3 regions of the Pseudovibrio sp. W64 genome follow, and region 2 is predicted to be linked to each of the others. Evidence: riboswitches for the same ligand, from Rfam matches in the RefSeq annotation. Region 2 holds a riboswitch; each other region holds the start of a gene.
The links. A riboswitch is a leader RNA that binds a small molecule or an ion and turns the genes downstream of it on or off. The one in region 2 is predicted to bind cobalamin.
Positions count from the first base shown of each region.

Region 1: linked by a shared signal. The riboswitch ahead of cobU (bifunctional adenosylcobinamide kinase/adenosylcobinamide-phosphate guanylyltransferase) and the one ahead of PsW64_RS03080 (ABC transporter ATP-binding protein) in region 2 are both predicted to bind cobalamin.
Region 3: linked by a shared signal. The riboswitch ahead of PsW64_RS02300 (energy-coupling factor ABC transporter permease) and the one ahead of PsW64_RS03080 (ABC transporter ATP-binding protein) in region 2 are both predicted to bind cobalamin.

Region 1 is NZ_LMCI01000043.1:186,651-194,366, forward strand. Features, by position in the region: gene cobN (cobaltochelatase subunit CobN) at 1-817, opposite strand, end outside; gene cobW (cobalamin biosynthesis protein CobW) at 817-1,920, opposite strand; gene cobU (bifunctional adenosylcobinamide kinase/adenosylcobinamide-phosphate guanylyltransferase) at 1,917-2,477, opposite strand; cobalamin riboswitch at 2,614-2,822, opposite strand; tRNA gene PsW64_RS24930 (tRNA-Asn) at 3,083-3,157, shown strand; tRNA gene PsW64_RS24935 (tRNA-Asn) at 3,197-3,271, shown strand; tRNA gene PsW64_RS24940 (tRNA-Asn) at 3,311-3,385, shown strand; gene PsW64_RS24945 (hypothetical protein) at 4,099-4,788, shown strand; gene PsW64_RS24950 (cysteine synthase A) at 5,034-6,071, shown strand; gene cls (cardiolipin synthase) at 6,168-7,598, shown strand; gene PsW64_RS24960 (SDR family oxidoreductase) at 7,669-7,716, shown strand, end outside.
Region 2 is NZ_LMCI01000005.1:60,923-68,638, forward strand. Features, by position in the region: gene PsW64_RS03055 (hypothetical protein) at 2-337, shown strand; gene PsW64_RS03060 (DUF1499 domain-containing protein) at 644-1,111, shown strand; gene PsW64_RS03065 (class I SAM-dependent DNA methyltransferase) at 1,288-1,995, opposite strand; gene PsW64_RS03070 (FecCD family ABC transporter permease) at 2,253-3,308, opposite strand; gene PsW64_RS03075 (ABC transporter substrate-binding protein) at 3,311-4,249, opposite strand; gene PsW64_RS03080 (ABC transporter ATP-binding protein) at 4,262-5,044, opposite strand; cobalamin riboswitch at 5,389-5,598, opposite strand; gene PsW64_RS03090 (RNA ligase family protein) at 6,406-7,032, opposite strand.
Region 3 is NZ_LMCI01000003.1:27,735-35,450, forward strand. Features, by position in the region: gene ettA (energy-dependent translational throttle protein EttA) at 1-602, opposite strand, end outside; gene PsW64_RS02300 (energy-coupling factor ABC transporter permease) at 825-1,490, opposite strand; cobalamin riboswitch at 1,527-1,737, opposite strand; gene PsW64_RS02305 (hypothetical protein) at 2,094-2,909, opposite strand; gene PsW64_RS02310 (EAL domain-containing protein) at 3,336-6,545, shown strand; gene PsW64_RS02315 (AAA family ATPase) at 6,590-7,716, opposite strand, start outside.

The DNA.
Region 1 (7,716 bases), on a different contig from region 2:
CACTCGACAAAGCAAAGGCTGTGGCATTCAAAACCACATCTGGCGGACACTGCTCAAACACGCTGGAAACAACACCAGCGCATTCCGCAGTTTTCAGGCTCGCCACATAAAGCACCAACGGGTTTATCCCCTGTGCCTCAAGCGCATGGCATAATGCCTGCACTGGCTCGATTGCACCGCTCTGGTACAGCGCCCGATAAAACACAATGGCCGCGACCGGACGGCTTGAGTCTTTCCAGCTCGCCCGCACATCATCTAAGGAAGGAAGCGAATGCCCTTGCAGCACCAGCCCGGCCCGCGGCAACGCCATTGGCTCCGATGGTGTCTCAACAGGCAACTCAGTAATCTGCGCGGCATAAAGCAAAGCGTTAGAAAGGTTCTCCGCCCCGCCCTCAATCAGATAGCGCCACAACATCTGCGCAACTGACAAAGGCACGGTGGAGCGCATCGCCAGCTCTTCGTCCCACTTGTCATCACCGGGCAGCAGAACCAGCTTCACCCCGTCAGCGCGGGCAGCTGCTTCCAGCCGCTCAACGCCGTAACGCCAGTATTCAACACCGCCCAAAAGGCGCACCACAACAAGCTTGGAAGCCTGAATGGTCTGCTCAACATAAAGATCAACAGAGTACGGATGCGACAGCGCCAGAAAACTGGCAAGACGAAGAGAATAGCCCTCATGCTGGGCATGCGCCACCGCAAGCCCGGCAAGCTCTGTGTCTGCTGCACTTAAAAACACAACATCCGCAGGCGCCTGCTCAAGGTCGACGGCCTCTTCACCATCATCCAATCGGCGTGATTGCCCGACAAGTACGTGCATCAGGCCTGAACCAACTCAAATTCACTCAGCGCAGCCTGCACACTGTGCTTGTCCAGCCCCGCAAGGCCGATCACAACAAGTTTGGAGTGGCTTTCACTGCCAGCCGCAAACCACATTTCCACACGCGGCCCAACCGCCTGCACCAGCACCGGCGCGGTCTTGCCCTCAACCACCACACTGCCCTTAATGCGCAACACACCAGAAACCTTCATGGCCGCTTCCACCTGTGCCTTCACCTCATCAATTGAAGCAAATCGGCGGGTTGGTAGTACAAAACTCTCAAAATCATCATGAGAATGATCGTGATGATGATGGTGGTCGTGGTCGTGGTCGTGGTCGTGGTCGTGAGCATGCTGCGCTTCATGGTGAGAAAGACGCAAGTCCATATCATCTTCGGCCCCGGCATCACGCCCAAGCAGGACATCCAGCGCCAGCTCGCCATGAGAGGCAGAAACAATCTCAACCCCATCACGCACCCGGCCACGGATCGTCTGCTTCACCGCCGCCAGCTCTGCTTCAGTCAAAAGGTCCGCTTTGGAAAGCACAACAAGGTCAGCACAGGTCAGCTGATCAGCAAACAACTCTTCCACCGGGCTTTCATGGTCCAGCGCATCATCCGCCGCCCGCTGCGCAGCAACAGCCTCTTCATCGCAGGCCACTTTGCCAGCAGCAACAGCCGGTGCGTCCACCACGGTCACCACACTGTCAACGGTCACGCGCGGCTTGACAGAAGGCCAGTTGAACGCCCGCACCAACGGCTGTGGCAGGGCAAGGCCAGAGGTTTCAATCACAATCACATCCGGCACCTGCTCGCGCTCCAGCAACATTTCCATGGTCGGCAGAAAATCATCAGCTACCGTGCAGCAAATGCAGCCATTGGCCAGCTCCACCACTTCATCAGCAGAACAGTCCGGATCGGCACAGCCATTCACCAGTGAGCCATCAAAGCCCATCTCGCCGAATTCATTGACGATCAGCGCAATGCGTTTGTTCTGTGCCTTCATCAGCAGGTTACGCACCAGCGTTGTTTTTCCGGCACCCAGAAAACCAGTGATAATGACAGCAGGGATTTTTTTAGAAGGTGCAGCAAAAGAAACAGTCATAGGGAAATCTCCGGAAAAACAGCAGGCTTCAGCTGCAAAGGCTGCCCAGCAGCCACAAACATCACAAAATGGCAGAGGTCGGCGATACGCTGGTTCAGGCGGCCAGCTTCATCTCGAAAGGCGCGGGCCATGGCGTTTTCAGGCACAATGCCCATGCCCACTTCATTGCCAACAAACACAACAGGGCACGGCAAAGAGCTAAGAACCGCCTCAAGTCGCTCAAGCTCCACGGTCCAGTCCCGCGACCCGTGCATAAGGTTGGAAAGCCAAAGCGTCAGACAATCAACGAGGATCGCACGATCGCTGCTGGCATGCGTTTCCAGCACGCGCACAAGCTCCAGCGGCTCCTCAACAGTGTCCCAAAGGTCGCCCCGCTGCATCTTATGATGCGCGATACGCTCCTCCATTTCACCGTCAAAGGCCTGGCCTGTCGCGATATAAGTCGGGCGTCGCCCGCTGCTTATAACCAGCTTTTCCGCATATGCGCTTTTCCCGGAACGAGCTCCACCCGTAACCAGGCAATGGCGAACACCAAGGTCGCCTCTCTGTTCAGCCATCTGGGTTAGCTGGTCAGCAAGCGCAAAGAAGCCGGGGCTTCAGTCAAAGAATATGAAAGTACAGCAACTGTCTCGCACGGAGACAGGAAAATATGCGTCATGAGCACCTCTCGCCGTCCACCCGACAGCAGTCCTATGTCAAATCATATCTCCAGCCGGTCTCCTGGCTTGCGGCTCAACCGACCATAGCCCCTTCCCAGCCCTTAAAAGGCCAGTGGGATTTTCGCTAAGGTCTCACCGCTCACAGTTGCGGGGGCAGCTGCGGCTTGTCTCCATAATAAATGGAACCGCATTCCCGTTTAATCTCGTCATTCCAAAGCCTGAGCCGGAACAAAAAGAAACTGGAGTTCTGGCCTTAAGTGTGGGGCGCAATCAGCTCTCCTGTCAATTGTCTTTGTGAGGATTCCAACATCACCGGAAAATCAAACCCGCAAAATCCGCGGTTTTTGGAGATTTCTGGCTAACCCCCTTGGATATCTCAATAAAAAAATAGAGAAACTGTCCACAAATCGAAAAATACGCAAAAAACGACTTGGCAAACACAACATGCCTCTGTAAAAGCCTCCTCACGCAAACGGCGAGGCAAACTCGCAAGGGTGTCATGATCCCCGGTAGCTCAGTGGTAGAGCAAGCGGCTGTTAACCGCTTGGTCGCTGGTTCGAATCCGGCCCGGGGAGCCATCCTTTTTCGTTTGCAGCCATACGGCAAGATCATCGTGATCCCCGGTAGCTCAGTGGTAGAGCAAGCGGCTGTTAACCGCTTGGTCGCTGGTTCGAATCCGGCCCGGGGAGCCACTTCTTTTATCGATCAAAGCCAATGGCAACATAGTATGATCCCCGGTAGCTCAGTGGTAGAGCAAGCGGCTGTTAACCGCTTGGTCGCTGGTTCGAATCCGGCCCGGGGAGCCATACTTTTCTCTTTACCCTCCCCTTCTTCTTAAAACAGCTCTTCTCTTCACAAAACACGTGCGTGCGCGTCTATCCAGAAAACAAGAAAAATGATGGGTAGAAAACCATGTTCACGCGAAGCGAAGGCGCAGCACTATCAAGTGCCGCTGGCCGAAGACATAAAGTCCATTTGGGTAGAACTCTCTTCCGCACAAAAGCGGAGGCGTTCCATTTTGCGTTAAAACTCACCCTGATCCTGCACATGGCCACCCACTGATCCAGCACTGGCTCCTTCAATTTTCAGGGAGTTCATAAGTCTGGAGAGCTGTGCATATCAGCAACGAGCCCAAATGCCGCCCGACAGCCCTTGGCACCCACAAAAAATTGGCCGAAATGAAGCGCTGTTCTTTCAAAAGCTTAGTTCATGCGGAAAAATACTAGATTTTTTTGCCATATGTACAAACTGCGATCTACATCACAGTTCTATCCAAATCCTATAGCAAATCAACACAATGAAAATTTTACATAATAGCATTTAAATAACCTGAAAGTATAAATACGCGAAACATAATTTATATACAATTATTATGGCATAGATACTCTAAGTAAATGCGTATACCTCTAATATATCTAGTGCATATTATCATAATCACTACTAAGTGATAACTAGTGAAGTGCACATAATAAGGCGCCCCCTCTGGGAAAGTTGCTGCGTAAAAGTCAGGGAGCCATAAATGAGTAGTCTGTTGCCATCCTGCGGTCTGCCGCAAACCTTCAAGTTACATCTCACAAGATCAGTGTTTCTTGCCGCCTGCATCGCTGCGCCACTCGCTTTGGCTGCGCCTTCGCACGCAGAAACGCCACCTGCCTCCTCGCCTGCCACAACATCCGGCCCTCAGCTCATCGAAAAATCCGATAATGGCAACACCTACGCCATGCCAGAGGACTATCTGGCCGTCACCGTTGCTCCGCCCTCCAAAACACCCTACGCCGATCCATTAGAGAGCGACCTGTCCATCTGGGTTGGTGAGGTGGAAATTGAGGGCCGCAAGACCCTGTGGGTCGAGCTGATCGATACCCACGGTGAGGTCATCTACAATTCCGAGGTCCAGCAAAACGAGACGCATCTGCTGCCAGATGGCAGAGCCATTGCCGTCACCGTGATGCAGCCTGCCACTCACAACAAAGCACTACAGTCTGCCAGCCTGAAGAAAGACCAGTCCCGCGTGCCAACCGATGAGCGCTTTGTCATCACCCGCAAGGAAGCTTTTGCTCCGGCATTGGATACGCAGGTGAACCTGCTGGAAGTGCAGCCCGTCCCAAAGGAAGTCCATAACTCCTTCATGCTGCGCGCAGGTGAGAACGGTGAGATCCTCTGGAAAGCCACCAAGGATGCCATCACCTGGCTGGAAAGCAGATCCTGACAGAGACGGGACGGCGCGCAAATCGATACTCTCTCAAATCGCATTTAGCGCACTCATTCGAAAGCCACGCACCCCGTGAGCAATTTTGTTCTCATGCGCGATTGCCAAGAGAATAATATCCTAGTCTGACGCACCCTTTGGCAGCCCATTTCTTGTTCTCGTGAGGTCAGCGCAGTAGCGTGGTCTCAAAAGGGGTAAACACCCGCATTCTGATTTTTGGTCATACGAATTATTTGAGAGAAACTATGGATACGCGCGCCTCTGCCATCGAAGCCATCGGCAACACTCCACTTATTCGCCTCAAAGGCCCCTCCGAGCGAACCGGCTGTGAAATTCTCGGCAAAGCCGAGTTCATGAACCCGGGCCAGTCCGTCAAGGACCGCGCCGCGCTCTTCATCATCAATGACGCAGTCAAACGCGGCACGCTCAAACCGGGCGGCATCATCGTGGAAGGTACAGCTGGCAACACCGGCATCGGCCTCGCACTGGTCGGCAACGCTCTGGGCTATCGCTCTGTGATCGTCATTCCCGAGACCCAGTCTCAGGAAAAGAAAGACATGCTGCGTATCGCAGGCGCTGAGCTTATCGAAGTTCCGGCTGTCCCCTATAAGAACCCGAACAACTACATCAAGGTCTCCCAGCGCGTTGCTGAAGAGTTGAACAGAACCCACCCGCAAGGCGCCATCTGGGCCAACCAGTTTGATAACACCGCCAACCGTCAGGGCCACATTGAAACCACCGCTCAGGAAATCTGGCAGCAGACCGACGGCAAAGTGGACGGCTTTATCTGTGCGGTCGGCACCGGCGGCACGCTTGCCGGCACCGGCATCGGCCTGAAGGAAAAGAACCCGAACATCAAGATCGGCCTCGCAGACCCACACGGCGCAGCGCTTTACAACTACTACGCCCACGGCGAACTGAAGTCCGAAGGCTCTTCCATCTCGGAGGGCATCGGTCAAGGCCGCATTACCGCCAATCTGGAAGATGCACCGATCGACATTCCTTACCGTATTTCTGATGAAGAAGGCCTACTGATCAACTTCGAGCTTCTGGAACACGAAGGCCTCTGCCTTGGCGGCTCCTCCGGCATCAACGTCGCTGGCGCAATCCGCCTGGCAAAAGAACTCGGCCCCGGCCACACCATCGTGACCATCCTGTGCGACTACGGCACCCGTTACCAGGGCAAGATGTTCAACCCAACCTTCCTGCGCGAAAAAGGCCTGCCAGTGCCAGAATGGATGGAACGCAAGTCCGAAATCGCCATTCCATTTGAAGCTGCCTAACCTTAACGGAAAGCACTGCACAATATGCCAAGAGGTTTTGACCATTCCTCTTGGCGCAGCTATAAGTAGGTCCTCGCATTACAGGAGTTGTAGCGCTTGGAATCCTCATTTAGCCTTCTTCCCCTGATCGCAGTTTTCAGTGTTCTTTTCTATGCATTGGCAGTCATTTGCGCCATTCGCGAGATCATGTATTCACGCACCTCGCAAGGCAGCATTGCCTGGCTGCTCTCCCTGTTTTTCATCCCCATGCCAACGGTCCCGCTCTACTTCGTCTTCGCATGGAAGCGGCTGGATGATTACATCGAGGTCCGCGATGATATCTCCCAGATTGAGGCAGACGTCCTCAATCGTCACACACCGTATGTAGACGGCGCAGCCAACAAGCAGTGGCCGGTGCACACCCGTGTAGCCTCGGTGCCTTTTCTCGCGAATAACCAGTGTGACCTGCTCATCGATGGTCCAGCTATGTTTGCGTCCATCATTGAAGGCATCCGCACCGCCGAAAGGCATGTTCTTGTCCAGTTCTTCATCATCCGCGAAGACAGCGCGGGACTGGAGCTGGCAGATGCCTTGATAGAACGCGCCAAAGCGGGCCTGCACGTTTGCCTGCTTTACGACGACATCGGCTCCCGCTCTCTTTCCACGCAGTACCTCACGCGCCTGCAAGACGCTGGTGTCCTCGTCAGCGCGTTCAACAGACGCCACCGCCTCATGCGTATGCTCGGCCCCATGCGCCTCAACTACCGCAACCACCGCAAAGTCGTGGTCACAGACAGCAAACACTGCTGGATCGGCGGTCACAACATCGGTGAGGAGTATCTGGGGCTGTCAAAAGAGTTCGGTCACTGGCGCGACACCCATGTCAAAGTCACTGGCCCGGCAGCGCTCGCAGCCACGCTCTCTTTCAGCGAAGACTGGCAATTTGCAACGGGCAAGACATTACAGCTGGAACTGCCCTCCTCCTTCTCCCAAACGGGTGGGGAAAGCGTCATGGTCATGCCGACAGGTCCGGCAGACATTCAGGAAGACTGCGCCATCACATTTGTGGAGAGCATTTCAAGAGCCAAGGAACGCATCTGGATCGTCAGCCCTTACTTTGTACCGGGCATTGAAGTCCTCACAGCCCTCTACGCAGCCGCTTTGCGCGGCGTGGATGTCCGCATCCTCCTGCCGGAAAAAGCCGACCACTGGCTCGTCTGGCTCGCCAGCTATGCCCACGCAGATAACCTCGCCAGCCATGGCATCAAGGTTTATCGCTATCTGGAAGGCTTCCTGCACGAAAAGGTCATCCTCATCGATGAGGAACTGGCAGGCATTGGCACCGTCAATTTCGACAACCGCTCCTTCAACATCAACTTCGAGATCACCCTCTGGTTCACAGGCCAGAACATGATCAGGAAAACCGAAGAGATGCTGCTGCAGGATTTCAAAGGCGCCCGGCAAACTGATCGCCTGGAACTCAACAACCGCCGCTACGCCTTCCGCGTCCTCGCCCAGGCCGCCCGCCTGTTCTCACCCATTTTGTAGATCTTTTTCTTGGCCACCGATTGCTTTTGCAGAAGCGATTGCTCGCCCTGAACATTAGAATATTGATTGAATGACCCAAGCACAGAAAAAAGTTGTTTTGATTACCGGAGCAGGCCGC
Region 2 (7,716 bases):
TATGAAAACCACTCTCAAATGCCTCGCAGCTGCACTTCTGCTTAGTGCTTCTACGCAGTCTGCCTTTGCTGGCCCAATTAAAGATGCAATGATCAAGCACGCCACCATCGCGAGCTTCATTGGAGCAGAAAAAAGCTGCGGACTCATTATTCCTGATGCAAGGGGCAAAGCACTGCTCGACGAAATCAAGAGTGAAGATGAGGGGTTTGTTATGAGTGTAGTCATGATGTCTATGGTGCATGAGCAAGTTGTTCAGAAAATCGAAGATCCTGCCGCTCGTGAAAAATATTGCTCTGAGCTCATCGCCGAAGCGCGCGAGCAGGGCGTGATTGACTAAGTCAACATTTAAGCGCTTGCTCACCAGATCATATGTTTGAGGCTGGGAGCACTTGCAAGTCAGTCGTGATTGAGCATTCTAAGGCGGCGCTTGGATTAATCCTCAGCTCCGCCTTTGCTGTTTCTGATGACATGTTCAGAGTTGCAGAGCAGCCTATCTGATTTCAAATGCAAACCTGGAAGAGATGCGAACAGATTGTGTCGCACTCTAAACACTAGAATTTCATTTCGCCCGCAACCTCTGAATGAGTTATGCTTTGTGCAAGTGGGAAATCCGGGAACGATGATATTCAAAGGTCTTTCTAAAATGGCTGTTATTGCAATTCTTCTGGTCGCGCTTGTGGTTGGCGTCACTGTAAAACTTATTTGGCAAAACTCTAGAGTGCCGGATTATGTTGGCGTGCATGATGGTCAGTTTGCAGCCCTGCCCAACTCCCCCAATGCCGTCTCTTCTCAAACAGAAGATACAGCCCGCCGTGTAGAGCCTCTGTCCATGCTCTCCTCCTTTGAGATCACACAGGCAGCTCTCACCAACACCTTACAGGAGATGGGCAAGAACAAGATCAGCAAGGTAGAAGGATCATACCTCCACGCCGTCTTCACGAGCTCAAGCATGGGTTACAACGACGATGTAGAGCTCTGGATCGATGAAGAAGCAGGCGTCGTGCACTACCGCTCTCAATCCCGCGTTGGCTACAGCGATATGGGCGCCAACAAGGCTCGCTACGAGCGTTTCAGAAGCATTTATTCCACATTCACTGACACTGAGAATTGACTCAGAGGCAACTAACACACCTGTGAGTTTCGCAGAGTCAATATCTCCTTGAAATGACTCATGAATCTACCCGACTGCATACAGCGCACTGACTCTGCGGGAGATAAACCGCAGAAACATTGAGACTCACAAAACTGTAAGTAGCCAGTGAGTCTGAAGCGAGTCAGGAGGGCGGCCTACTTGCTGCAGTGGCTCTGGCATTTGAAAAAGATGAAGCTCGGATTCTTCTGCAGCTTCTCATAGTGGATTGGAGATTTTTCCTTCATCTCGGCAGCTGGCATCCCTTCGCGCAGGTCCACAACACACATTCCGGCAGCTGAGAGCCACCCAAACAGCATGGAGAGTGGGCGGCGATAAAAACTCACCTTCACCGGCATACCAATGGTGTTCCATTCCTCCGTCACATGTTCCTGACGCAGATAACTACCGCTTGGAGAGCACTGTGCATCCACCAGCGGATGATGGGTTGAGAACACGAAGTAACCACCCGGCTTCAACACGTTCCCGATGTCTCTGAAAAGCTTGTTCAGGTCTTCGACGTAATGGATCATCAACGGACAGATCACGATATCAAACGTGCCTTCCAGTTTCTCCGGCAACCCATTAGACAGGTCAGAGGTGTAGCACTTTACGTTGTCGTCCAGCTTCTCTTTCACCAGCTTCAGCATCTGCTCGGATTCATCAATGCAGGTTACATCAGCTCCGTGATCATAGAGAAACTGCGCATACACGCCGGGGCCGCACCCAAGGTCCAGCACCTTCAGCCCTTGCAGCGGCGGCAGCATGCCAAGCAGGGTGGGGCGCTCTAAAAGAGCGTTGTAGATGTTCTCCTGAATGGCCTCATCATACTGCTCGGCAAAATCGCTATACAACCGAGATGTCATTCACGTACTCCGCATCAAACACATGTTCCCGAACAAGACCTCTGATCAACGCCTAGGAATATGCGACAAAACCATAATTAAAAGCAGCCGAAACCAACTGGAATAAAGGTAAATACCTTTCAAAATCCGTGTTTCTGCCATGCTGCCAGATGGGCCTTGTATGAGTCTAACGCGAAAAAACTGTGTCGTGATGACGGCAAGCTCAAGCTCATATCGCAGCGACAACGAGGTGTCAGAACCCCTGAAAAACGGCAGAGCTACCGCTTTTCCCGTAAGAGCCAGATAAAGAAAATCCCGCCAATAAGCCCGGTAATGATGCCAATCGGCATGTCTTCCGGCTTCATCAGCGTCCGTGCAGCAGCATCTGCAAGCAATAGGAAGATCGCCCCAAACAGCGCTGAAACAGGGATCAGGCGTCGATAATCGCCGCCAACAAACAGCCGCACAATATGAGGCACCATAAGCCCCACAAACCCGATCATGCCGGAAAACGCGACCATAACACCCGTAATCAGCGCACCAATCACAAAGGTTTCCAGCCGGAAGGCACCAACGGATATGCCAAGTGTTGTCGCCGTCTCATCGCCAATTGTCATCGCGTTGAAATGCCCTGCGCGAAACCACAGCCAGAGCCCGCACAAAGCAAGCACCACCAACGGGTAGGCGAGATGTGCCCACTGCGCCAGCCCCAATCCGCCCAGCATCCAGTAAACCACAGTATGCGTCGCCCGTGGGTCTGCCAAAAAGATGAGGATATTGGCGCCTGCCATCAGCACAAAGCTCACAGCTACACCCGTCAGCACCAGACGGTCGGCACTGGTAGCGCTTGTAAACTTCGCCACCCCAATCACCAGCAGCGTTGCCCCAAGAGCACCCAGAAACGCCAGCAAAGGTACGGTGAGCATCCCCAAAAACAGCCCCGTATGCAGCAGAGCCAACACCGCCCCAAACGCGCCACCAGCTGAAATGCCGATCAAATGCGGGTCAGCTAGCGGGTTGCGGGTGACGGATTGAAGGCAAGCTCCCACGATGGAAAGCCCGGCCCCCACCATGATCGCCAGCAGCGCACGGGGCAGGCGGATCTCCCAGAGAATGCTCTCCCGCCCCAGCGACCAGCTCGGCTCAACCGTGCCCGGCACCAGTTTGTTGGCAAGAACACCCCATACAGTCTCCATGGAAATGGAAACCGCCCCAACGGAGACCGCAAGGCAGACAGAAAGAACCAGCGCAGCCAATCCCACGCAGCAAATCTGCAGCAAATGATGAGAAGAGCCCTCTTTGGGGGCTACAACAACGCCGGTTCCTTCGCTCATTGTTAGTTACCCCAGAATGCGGTTGCGAGTTTCTTGATCGCCTTGATGTTCCGTGGTCCCGGAGTTGCTTCAGCATATTCCAGCGTCACGAACCGGTCATTCTTCACCGCATCCATATCCGCAAAGGCGGGGTTGTTGAGCATGAACTCACGCTTCTGCGCAGCAGTCACTTCGCCGTAGTTGATAATCACGATCACTTCCGGGTTGGTCTCAACCACAGCCTCCCAGTTCACGCGCACCCAGCTCTTATCCAATGTATCCGTCACGTTGGTGCCGCCAGCAGCCTCAATCAGCGCGGTTGGCATCCCATAACGACCAGCAGTGAACGGAGAATCTTCACCTCCGTCATAAACAAACACACGCAGAGGTGTGTCAGCAGCCTTCAAGCCAGCTTTGAACTGCGCAAGGTCTTCGCGATAAGCCTGCACCAACGCTTCCGCCCGCTCTTCAACATCAAAGATGCGGCCAAGGTTCAAAAGATCATTGTACATGTCATCCATGGAAACCTTTGGCTTCTCGCCAATATGGATGCAGCTCTCGGTCAGCTCGTACACCTTGATACCGAACGGCTCCAGCGTCTCCGGTGTGAGCTCGCCACCAACCCTCATACCATAATTCCAACCTGCAAAAAAGAAATCCGCGTCAGCACCAATTAGGATTTCTTTGTTCGGATACTTTGGGGCAAGCTCCGGCAGCACAGCCACTTGATCCGTGAGCTCTTCATCCAGCGTCTTCCACCCAGAAATACCGGTGTAGCCCACCATGTTGTCCTGCAACTCCAGTGCCAGCATCATTTCTGTGAGGTTGGAGTCATGCGATACCGCCCGCTGCGGCACGCCATCAAATTCGACAGTGCGGTTACAGCTCTTGACGGAAACCTCTGCCAGCGCAGCGGAAGAGGAAAGCAGCGCCGCAGCCAGCGCCAAACCAAGTTTTTTCATGAAAAAGTACCCTTAAGAATGCAGATCAAATGTCAGAAGAGAGTGTTGTCGGTCCACCAGCTGTTCGCGCGTTGTGCGCACCTGAAAAGCCTTGGAAACCAAAGCGGGAGAGAGGATCTGCTCCGGCACCCCAAATCCAAGCATTTGCCCGTGGTCCAGCAACAGGATCTGGTCACACACCTCAGCTGCCATGTTCAGGTCATGCAGGCTGGTGATGATCGTCAGATCCAGCTCTTCAATGAGCTTCAGAATTTCTAGCTGATGGCGAATGTCGAGATGGTTGGTCGGCTCATCCAAAATGAGCAGCTCTGGCTCCTGCGCCAACGCCCGCGCCACCATAACCCGCTGCCGCTCTCCGCCAGAAAGCGTGCCAAACAACCGTCCGGCCAAGGCATCCAGCTGCAAAGCGCGGATCGCACGGTCCACCACCTGCCGGTCTCGTTCTCCGGAAGCTGCTAACCCACTGCGATACGGCGTGCGTCCCAGCTCCACAATCTCACGCACCCTCAGCGCAAAATCCGTCGGCTGCTCTTGCAATACCGCTGCCACCCGCTGTGCCGTGATCTTGGCGGAGAGGGACCAGATGTCATCACCGCCAACGCAAATCTGCCCGCTCATCGGCTTGTTGAACCGATAGAGCAGCCGCAACAACGTAGACTTGCCAGCCCCGTTCGCGCCAACCACGCCAAGCACTTGCCCCGCAGCCAACTCAAAACTCAACGGCTGCAACACCAACGAACTCTTCCGATCAGGCGCCCACGAAACATCGCACACAGAAACAAAAACCGCGCTCATGCCAAAGCACCCGTGCGCAGCTCAGCCCCAATCGGGCAGCCAACGGTGCCCAAATGATGAGAAACAAGATCAAGCATCGTACCAACCCACCCGAGTGAAACGCTACACATCATCAATGTAACGTTATAACGTTACATTGATTGTCGAATCCTGAGGCAAAAGTCAAGCACACACGCGCGTCGACCATCAGCGGTTCGCAAAACGATCCGGGATAAAGTTTAAGTCTTGAGGAAACAGGTAACATAACGCCCTCCGCGCAACGGCAGGGGCAAACAGAAACCGGATATGTGAGAGGCTTGCGCCAATGCAACCATTATGGCCTCCTCCGGGACGCCCCGCCCGGGTTGAAGTGAAACATAATGGCAGGTCTCCTGACTCGCGGGTCTGTGCTCAGCCAGCCTTCCCGGATCTCTCCAGTGGCATGCTTGGCGTCGCTCGCCGCTTACAGTTGCGGGGGCAGTCACGGAATTAGCGCCTGTTGGCTACACTTCACCGTGTTCCCTTTTAATCCCGAGGCCTTTCGCACCTCAGAAACCATAGGCCCGCATACTGAATTTTGCAGACCTCAATTGCAAGCGCTTTCGAGAATAGACCTGAGGTGCTGTTGATAGCAATTGCCAGCAACTCACTTGAAACACTCAAATACTTTCGCAAAACCATCCCAAGTTTTCCATGAGTTTCACTTGTGACAACGCCTTGCTAGGCTCTTGGCAATGACCAAACAGAGATTGCTTGAATTCACCAACTTTGACCATCCGGATAGCAATAAGTGAAAAGAGATGAAAACAGTCATTAAAAAGACTTCGATAATCTTGAGTGTCTTCGCTGTCTGTTTTGCAGTTTCGGGATGTTTATTGATTGGACCTCTCCTGCCGACACCTGGACATACGGAGATTGTGAAAATCGATTCATCAATGACGAACCAGGAGCTTTCTCGCAAGTTGCTTGCTATCTTTAGAAATCACGGTATAGCCCCCTGCACAATGTCAAGCCCCGCATACCATAGCAAAGTCCGTCACTCAGTTGATGAAAGGCCGCCGAATGGCTGTATTTGGGGAGGCTTTCGTCATCCAAGTCAGCCACAAGTAAATGCTGATGATGCAACTATAATCATCGGAAGTTTCCCAGAGTACAATAATAATGGGATAGGCCAATCAGCGAGATTTCGAAGACTCAGTAACAACGAGTTGGAGGTTACGGTAAAAGGACAAGGTGCGTACTATAGGAAGCCCCCAAACAAAAAAATCGCTCAAAAATTTGCCCGGATTATCAAAGAAAACCTGCAATAACAGCACACCCCACCGTCTTCCCGGACAAGCGCAGCGCAGATCCGAGATCCAGAGCCAAATGCTCAGGTGCTCCTAGCTCCTTCGCAACCCGTTCTTGGTAATCTCACCATGCATCCAGTGGGTGTCACTCTGTACGTGATCTGCGCGCACATACTTGGCCATATGTGTTGCCATGTCAGCCTCTTGGAAAGCCTCAGTGGTTCGCACGACAAAGCCCTCCTGTTTGCTCAGGTTGAGCCCGTTCAGCACTCCATCAACGCTTGCTTGAGTGAAAACGCCCCTGTGCAACACCGGAACAGGAGCAATGCCCAGCTCTGAGAAACGGTCCAGCGTCGCATCCCAACTCTGTGTGATGCCGCCAACAATCCATGCAAAACCTAGAAAGTAAGTGGGCAACCTGTCATAAGCGACGGAATGACGGGCAAACAGATACTCACCGATGATCCGCTCATCCTCAGCAAGACACGGCGAAACACCTGCCGCAAAAGCTTTCATCCAATCACGGGATGGATGATACCCACTGTCAGGGCTACGCGCATGGCATCCACTCTGCAGGATAGTCGTGTTCTCGCCGTCCATCTTCTCGGTAAAGACGACTTCTGCGGCGCTTTCCAGAACCGCCAAATCCCGCAGGATCTTGTCATCGCTCATAACACCGGGAGAGCTGGGTAAATGATAGGTGCGGCCATACTTCTTCATCGATCCCGCAGCTCCTTATCTCCAAAGCGAATAAGGGAACTCCGATTTTAATTCCTATGCTCATTGAGCCAGGACACCGCCCCTTCTTCTTATCGGGTGGTGATTACAAGCTTTAACGAGCAACCACAACCACCCACCGTCTTCCCGGACAAACGCAGTGCAGATCCGGGATCCAGAGCGATACGCTTAGGCATAAGCCACGACACAAACAAGTTGCTAACCCCTGCCATCCACGTCCCTGTCAAAACTACCAGTTTGACAGAGTAATTGCCTCATCCCATCCTCATGCATGAAGCGCACAAGCCCTTTGTTATGGGCGGGAGGGTGGTGAATACAATACCTTCTTCGGAGGGGAATAAACTCGCCTGTCTGTTTGCAGGTTTCTAGCCTCCCGCCCGCCAAAGGGTTCTCACGCCACCCTCCGTCTTCCCGGACAAGCGCAGCGTAGATCCGGGATCCAGAGCGACATGCTCAGGCATAAGCCACGACACAAACGCCTCGCTAACCCCGTCATCCACATCCTTGTAAAAATTGTCAATTTGACAACTTGTGGTTTTCATTCCACATTCATACATGAGGCTTCGAAACCTCTCCAAACAGCGGTTACCGCTCCCGTCGACTAGCGGATTTTTTGTGCCTGCTTTATAGGTAGCGCGCAAACCTATTGCTATGAGCGGGAGGGCG
Region 3 (7,716 bases), on a different contig from region 2:
TCACGCAGATGGCGTTCCAGCCAGTGCACGGTCTCAGCGTCAAGGTGGTTGGTTGGTTCGTCAAGCAGCATCAGGTCAGGCTCGGACAAGAGCAGCTGACACAACGCGATACGGCGACGCTCACCACCAGAAAGGTTATTTACAGGAGAGTCGGATGGAGGGCAGCGAAGCGCTTCCATTGCCATCTCAACCTGGCTTTCCAGATTCCACAGATCCTGCGCGTCAATGATGTCCTGCAGCTGAGCGCCTTCATCGGCTGTCTCATCTGAGTAGTTCATCATCAGTTCGTTATAACGATCCAGAAGAGCCTGCTTGTGCGCAACACCTTCCATCACGTTTTCAAGGACGGTCTTGTCCTCATTCAGCTTTGGTTCCTGCGGCAGGTAGCCAACTTTGGCACCTTCTGCAGCCCATGCTTCACCGGTGTACTCTTTATCAAGACCAGCCATGATCTTCAAAAGAGTAGACTTACCTGCACCATTTGGACCAAGGATACCGATTTTCGCATCCGGGTAGAAAGACAGGTGAATATTGTCGAGTACTTTTTTTGCACCGTAGGCCTTGGAGACCCCGTGCATGTGATAGATGAACTGGCGCGCCATGGACTGCCTGCATCTCCTGATCTGTGTAAACAATGAAATCTCTGGAGAGCACTCATAGTGGAAGCAGCGCCAAGGGGCAATCCATAACACTTCAGCGATGATCAAATCCGTCGCTTTTTCTCCTCAAACGGAGAATTTCACGACAACACCTGGTCACTTCCACGCAAGAAAAGGGCAGCAGGTTTACTCTGCCGCCCCAATAACAAACAAGCTCGTAAAAATTTACGCCAGCTTCAGCTGCGGAACCACTGTCAGGTTCCGAACAATCGCATTGTCTTCAACGGCCTTGAGCCCCTTCACAGCAATGAAGGTGACCAATGGCTCACACGCAACAATTGCCAGATAAGACAGAGCAAACTGCGCCCATGCCGTAAACGCCGTAGCAACGTCCCCAATCATCAACCAGAAGCCAACCATGCCGGTCACACCAGCATAATACATCGCATCCAATTTCAGAATCTGCGCAAAGCTCACACGCTTGGTCAGTTCCTTGGAAAACAGCTCACGGCCACTCAGGTAATGGACGGCAATCAGCGGCAACATCAAAGACAGGCTGTTGACGCCAAGGTGGTACATGTCCTGCGGATCAAAAGCGAGCGCCTGAAACAGCAAGCCAATGGCAAACCCAAGCAGAACAGGGGTAAACCCGAGCGTCAGATACATCGCCATTGCACCAACGAAATGAAGTTCTGATGCTCCAACAGACATATGGAAGCTCTGCATGAAAATGGAGAAGAAAACCGCAGCCAATAGCGTTTTCAGTGGTGTGAATGGCTCTTTCAGGAATTCGGAGATCTGCTCTTTGCAGCCCCAGACAATAACGCCAACGGCACCTGCATTGGCAGCAATAACCTTTGCGGCGGAAACGTAACCCGGTTCAATATGCATTTAATATGCTCCTCTTCGCACCCTCCGTGCGGTCATGAGTTTATGTCGTATCGGGCAGGTTTCCTGGCTTATGGCTTTTGCGTCCTCCGCCTTCCCAGAGATCATCTCCAGTGGCTTTTATGAAGAACGCACCACGTAACAGTTGCGGGGGCAGCTGCGGTTCGGGCCCATCTTTGGTCATCCCTACCGCATTCCCTTTTCATCCAAGAAGCTTGGCTTCTACAGAACCCAACAGCGGGAATATCCTAAATTTAAAGAGAAGACACAACTAGAAATAAGAGGCAGTTGGGATAAGCAACAATCAGAGGGATGCAACGGCCTTCGTAACCCGCTAGAGCTGCAGGCAAAAAAAGAGGCGTGTACCCGTTGGTACACGCCTTTAAGAAAGTTGACACTCCCCCATCCGAGTGCCAGCCGAAGCTGTATTTAGAAATATCAGAGTGCCCCATCTCTTCATTGATCTTCATCAAAATAAATAAAATTACCTCAGAAACATCGGATATTATTCAACATTACAAAAGCACTCAGATTTTCAATCGATTAAAACTAGAATAGATCAAATATATCTCGGGCAACTTGCAACGAAAGTCTCAGTATTTTCTATTAGTTCTTGCTATAAGTTCTCTCCGAAGGTGCCTGCCACGAATATTTCCTTAGCCAATGCTCCTCAGGAGAAACCACAAAGCTCCAGGAGTTCTGCTGCTCTCCAGAATCATCAGGAGTTGAATCCGGTGTCTGAGTGGAAGCATTTTGGCTGGCAGAAATTTGGATTTTAAGCACCCCCTCACCTTTTCCAGCAAGCTTCAGCAAGCCAAGATCACTGTGAGATCGTCCAAGAAAAATCTGGGGTGCTGTTCCTATCCTCTCCCAGATAATTCGGGCAAGATCTGTTGAAGACACCGGCGCTGCGTGGGGAGCAACCTCGATAACCCGAAATCTCGGAAGTCCGTAATTCAACTCCGCCATTGTGCGGTCTACTTCATGGTCTCCAAAGCTTAAAACCCAAATCTGAAAGTGATGCTCTTTTAAAAAGCCCACCAGCTCTTTCAGAGGCTGAAAAGCGAACTCTCTATACGTTGCGCCAACAGCCTTCGGCCCGTGTAATGACAGATGAGCACGTACACTCTCAGAATAAACAGCAAAGCTTCCAAAACTGTCGCCAGCTTCAGGTGGCGTCACTTCATTGTCTGCGCCAGCCAGCGCGTCACTCCATAAAGCCCCATCGCCAACCAAAACAGCAACACGGTCATCGAGTTTCACATATTCAGGGCTCCCAGCCCGAGCCATACGCTCAATGCTTTCTACGATACCATGGCGTGCTGTGGTTGAGCTCCAACTCGGCAAGATGTTATCTCGCTCACCGCCAGTTGGCTGCAAAACCGAAACCGCTGAGTATAAAAACAAGCTGGACCACTGCATCGTTCAAGACCACCTGAAAGTTGTTTCAGCAAGATGGTGAACTACAATGCACATCAATTGCCCATAAAAAATGAACTAAATGCTGTCGTGAAAAGAGAAGAGAATCATAATTGACAGCCCGCCCCTCTTTCCTCTCAACTTGAAGATAAATACGAGTATTCACGTATATAAAGAATTTCACTCAACGAAACATTTACTTACAATTTTCATAAATTTGCTTTGTAAGTGTCAGATAAACGTCATATGCACCCCACTTTTCGATACTTTTTAGAATTAAACCCAGTTCATCCCTAGAATTCTTAATAAATGCGCAATAATTTCAAACAATTATGCCGAGGAATTTCCTGGGGTACCCAAATGCATTTTCGAGCCCTCTTACTTCCTGTATTGCTCCTTTTCGTTTTAATTGGTTTATCGATACACTTCATGTCAGCGTCATCGTATGCGTCGATTTTCGATCCTGCGACAGGTGGCCTTCACAATCAGCTCAATCAAGCTGAACTGCTCACTCAGCAGCAGAACCTATGGACCATATTGTCTGTTGGATTGTTCGCGCTTGGTGTTCTTGGAATACTAATTGTCTATTCCAGCCTGTTTATTCAGGAGCGTATGCGGGCGACGCGTTTTTTCAACCGTGCCCTTCTCCTCATCGTCATCAGTTCAGCAGCATGCCTGCTCATCGACACAACGCTGAACTTGCCTGATGTAACGGCACAATTGATCCTCTGGCAGTCTCAAGTGGAATTCAGACCACAGGGGGACATCCACGCCGCTGCAATCCACGCAGCAATGGCAGCGATGATCGCAGTTCTGGCTTATCTGCCTCTATCCCATCAGCTGACACTGCGTGCGACGATCATTCTCGCACTCTCAATCGGCGGGGTCATCTACCCTGCCTACCTGAAAGGTGTCCAAGGGTTACTGCTTCATCCGATTAGCCAAAACACCGTGCTGTCAGTTGGTTTCGAGCAGATTGGCGGCGGTACCGTAGTCACATTGCTCGCAACATTCGTCGCCTTTTCCGGCATGTTAGTGACCGGACTAAGAAACTCACCAGCGTTACCTGAGTACATTCTGCGCAACACACAAAACTACAATGTGCTGCAGATCAAAGCAGGCGCGGCGCTGATGGCCGTTGGCGGCATTGGCTTTTCTGTTGGTAACACAAGCATTTACTCAGGAGAGTTGGGCAGCGCGATCTTCAACGTTCTTGTCGCAACCGGTGTCTCGGTACTATTGGGAGTCGCCCTCGGCTTCTTCGCACCGCGCAAGGTCATGTACCCAACCATTTTGCTGAGCATGATCGGCGGCTTGTCCTCCGTTCTCGGAAACGCCCAGCATCTGACGGTTGCAGGCGTCGCTCTTATTGCTCTGACGGCCTCAGCTGCTTCTATAGCAGTCGCGCGCATAATCTATGCAAGGTCAAAGACCCACAAGGTCATCATTTACTACACCAGCCTTGGCATTGGCTCTCTGATTGGCCTTTTCGGCTTCATAACCGCACTACCAGCAGACCATGCGCTGGCCGGGTTCAGTCTGGATAACCTTATACTTCAGGCAGTTGGAGCTTTACTGACCATCCTTTGGGCCTTCCTGTCAGGTCTATTCCTGTTTACGGCCTTCAAATTTGCAAAGCAGTTCCGCCAAGCCGACGAAATTGATCTGAATGAAACGCCGATTGTCAGCACCATCAGCCAGATGGAGAACTTGATCGGCAAGTTGGTTTGGCATGACGCCAAGCTGGATGAGCGTTTGCCGGTGCGGGACAGCGACCCGCAAGAACGTCTCGCTTCGCTCTTCAACACGTTCCTCGACAAGCTTCAGAGCGACGAAAAACGGCGGAAAATCAGCGAAACATCAAACAGTAAGCAGCAGGAAGAACTCAGCAAACTCGCCACATTTGCAGAAGGTGCGTTCGAAGGCCTGGCTATCTCGACAGACGGTATTATCGTGGAGTGTAACCACGTGCTCTACGAGCTACTGGACTATCAGGCAGGTGAGATGCGCGGGACCAGCTTGCTGTCTCACGTCGCGCCAGATTTTCGCGAAAAAGCGCGCGAGAGCATTCTGGCCAATGAACCGACTCCGAACGAAGTCATGCTTTTGAGCAAGTCTGGCGAGCGTATTCCAATTGAAGTTCGTGGTCGCTTGATGGAAGTGGCAGACGAGAACCTTCGTGTCTCAGCTGTACGTGATATGCGTAAGCAGAAAGAAGACGAAGCGCGCATTCTCCACCTCGCTCAGCATGACATGTTGACCGGCCTGCCGAACCGCACTTACTTCCGCGAACGCTTCCAAAAAGCAATCGAAAACCAGGCAAACGCAGAGCAAACAATCTCTGCAGTCATGCTGCTGGATCTGGATCGCTTCAAAGATATCAACGACTTATATGGCCACCCAATCGGTGACAAGCTCATTCAGACAGTGGCCCGCCGCCTCAATGCATGCGTCACCCATCACGACACAGTTGCCCGTCTCGGCGGGGATGAGTTTGCAATCATTCAGGTCAATCTGAAGACAACGGCTGAAGTCGGTCTGCTGACCAACAAAATACTCGAGGTCCTGTCAAAGCCGATTCATGTTGGCAACAACATCACGGTCAGAACGAGCGCCAGCATTGGTATCGCGTTGATTCCGGACCATGGGACGGACCCGGATGAGCTGATGTCCAAGGCGGATATCGCGCTTTATGAGGCTAAAGAAGCTGGCCGAAACACCTTCGCGTTCTTCGAAGACAAGATGGAAGAGGCCATCCTGCTGAGAAGAACAATGGAAGGCGACCTGCGTAACGCATTGGAAAATGAGGAACTTCAGCTCCACTTCCAACCGCAGGCACGCTCTGACACCCGTTCCATTGTCGGCTTCGAGGCTCTTCTGCGTTGGAACCATCCGGAGAAGGGCCAGATTGGACCGAACAACTTCATCCCGGTTGCGGAGGAGAGTGGTCTGATCATTCCGATTGGCCGTTGGGTTCTGAATGAAGCCTGTGCGCAAGCTTCTCAATGGCCGGAGCGGTATCGTGTGGGGGTGAACCTCAGTCCGGTGCAGTTCTGTGATGAGTACCTCATACAGGAAGTTGAAGGTGCATTGGCGCGAAGTGGGCTGTCTCCAGAGCGCTTGGAACTGGAAATCACTGAGAGTGTGTTGATCCACGACGACCGCCGTGCGCTCAATACCTTGAGGCAACTCAAAGAGTTAGGCATCACCATCGCTCTTGATGACTTCGGTACCGGCTACTCCTCCCTCAGCTATCTGCGTCGCTTCCCGTTTGATCGTCTGAAGATCGACCGCAGCTTTGTCAGCGGTGTAACTCAGACGCCGGAACTGGCAGCAATCATCCGTGCAGTCATCGATCTTGGGCAGGCCCTGGGAATGGAAGTTATCGCTGAAGGTGTTGAAACTGAACCAGAATTAGAGCTGCTGCGCAATGAATCCTGCGATGAAGTGCAAGGCTTTTTGATTGGCCGTCCGCAAGTGATGGATGGTGAGATGGCAAAACATGTCAGCAATGCCAATCTGGAAATTCAGGCATTAGACCAATACATCGCAGCACTGCAGGAAACTTCTCTAAAGCTAAAAGAGATGGAAAATCAGGCAGCTAAGCAAGATCATGAGATGATTGACGCAGGCGACTAAACCCGCACTCTAGCGCTGAAACAACAAGCACCCAGCAGGACTTATCACCATCCTGCTGGTGCATTCACCGCCACACGGCTGCGTCCGGCACCCTGCCTAACCACCTGAACCTGAACCGGAATTCTGTCCTTCAGCGCTTCCACGTGGCTAATGACGCCAACTTTTCTCCCCTGCCCCTGCAGCATTTCCAGCGCATCAATGGCAAGGTCGAGGCTTTCAGCATCCAGAGAACCGAAACCTTCGTCGATAAAGAGCGTATCAACGAACGATTGGCGGCCTTCCAAACCAGAGAGAGCAAGTGCGAGGCTGAGCGAAATAAGGAAGCGTTCTCCGCCACTTAGCGAGCGTGTGGAGCGTGGTGTGTCGCCCATATCGCGGTCGATGACGAACAGGCCGAGGCCAAAGTCAGCCCGTTTCAGCTGGTACCGTGGTTTAAGCTGATGCAGCTGTTTGTTGGCCAGCTCCACCAGCAAATCGAGAGTAACACCCTGCGCCACCTTCTGGAACTTGGAACCATCCGCAGAGCCAATCGCTTCCGAAATCGCCCCCCACGTCTTGGCAATCTCTTTCGCTTCCAACAGCAAACCCATGATTTGCTGGGCTTTTTCCCGTGCGTCCGCATCAACCCGCAGCTTTTCAGAAAGAACGCCCTTGCTCACCTGCAACTCAGCAAGCGTTTGCTTTGAGGCCTCCAACAACGAGGATAACTCCTCCTGCGGTTTGTCCGGTAATGGCAGAGCCTCAACAGCAGCAAGCTCCTTCTCCCAGGTGGAAACAGCCGTTTGCGTTGCTAAGTAAGCGTCATCCAGCATCTTCAGCTCTGAGGCCAGTGCGCCCAACTCCTGAGAGCTCCGCTCCTGCAATCCGTCATAGGCTTCTTTCGTCAGCCCCAAGCTTGCCAGTTCTGCATTTAACCTGTCAGCACAGTCGGTTAGCGCAGAGGCCGCTTTTGCCTCCGCAGCTTTTGCCGCTGCCAATCCAGCCTCAATGCGCCCGAATTCTTCTCTTGCGTTGTTTTGTGCGTTGCTAGTGTTATTTTTGCGTTCTTTTGCGTTGCTGTGTTTTTCAGAAAACGCCGCCCGATGCGCCCCGGTCGCCATCCCGCCCAACAACAGTTTCCGCTCTGCAGAGCGCTCCTGATGCAACACGCGCAGCTGCTCCAACTGCCTCA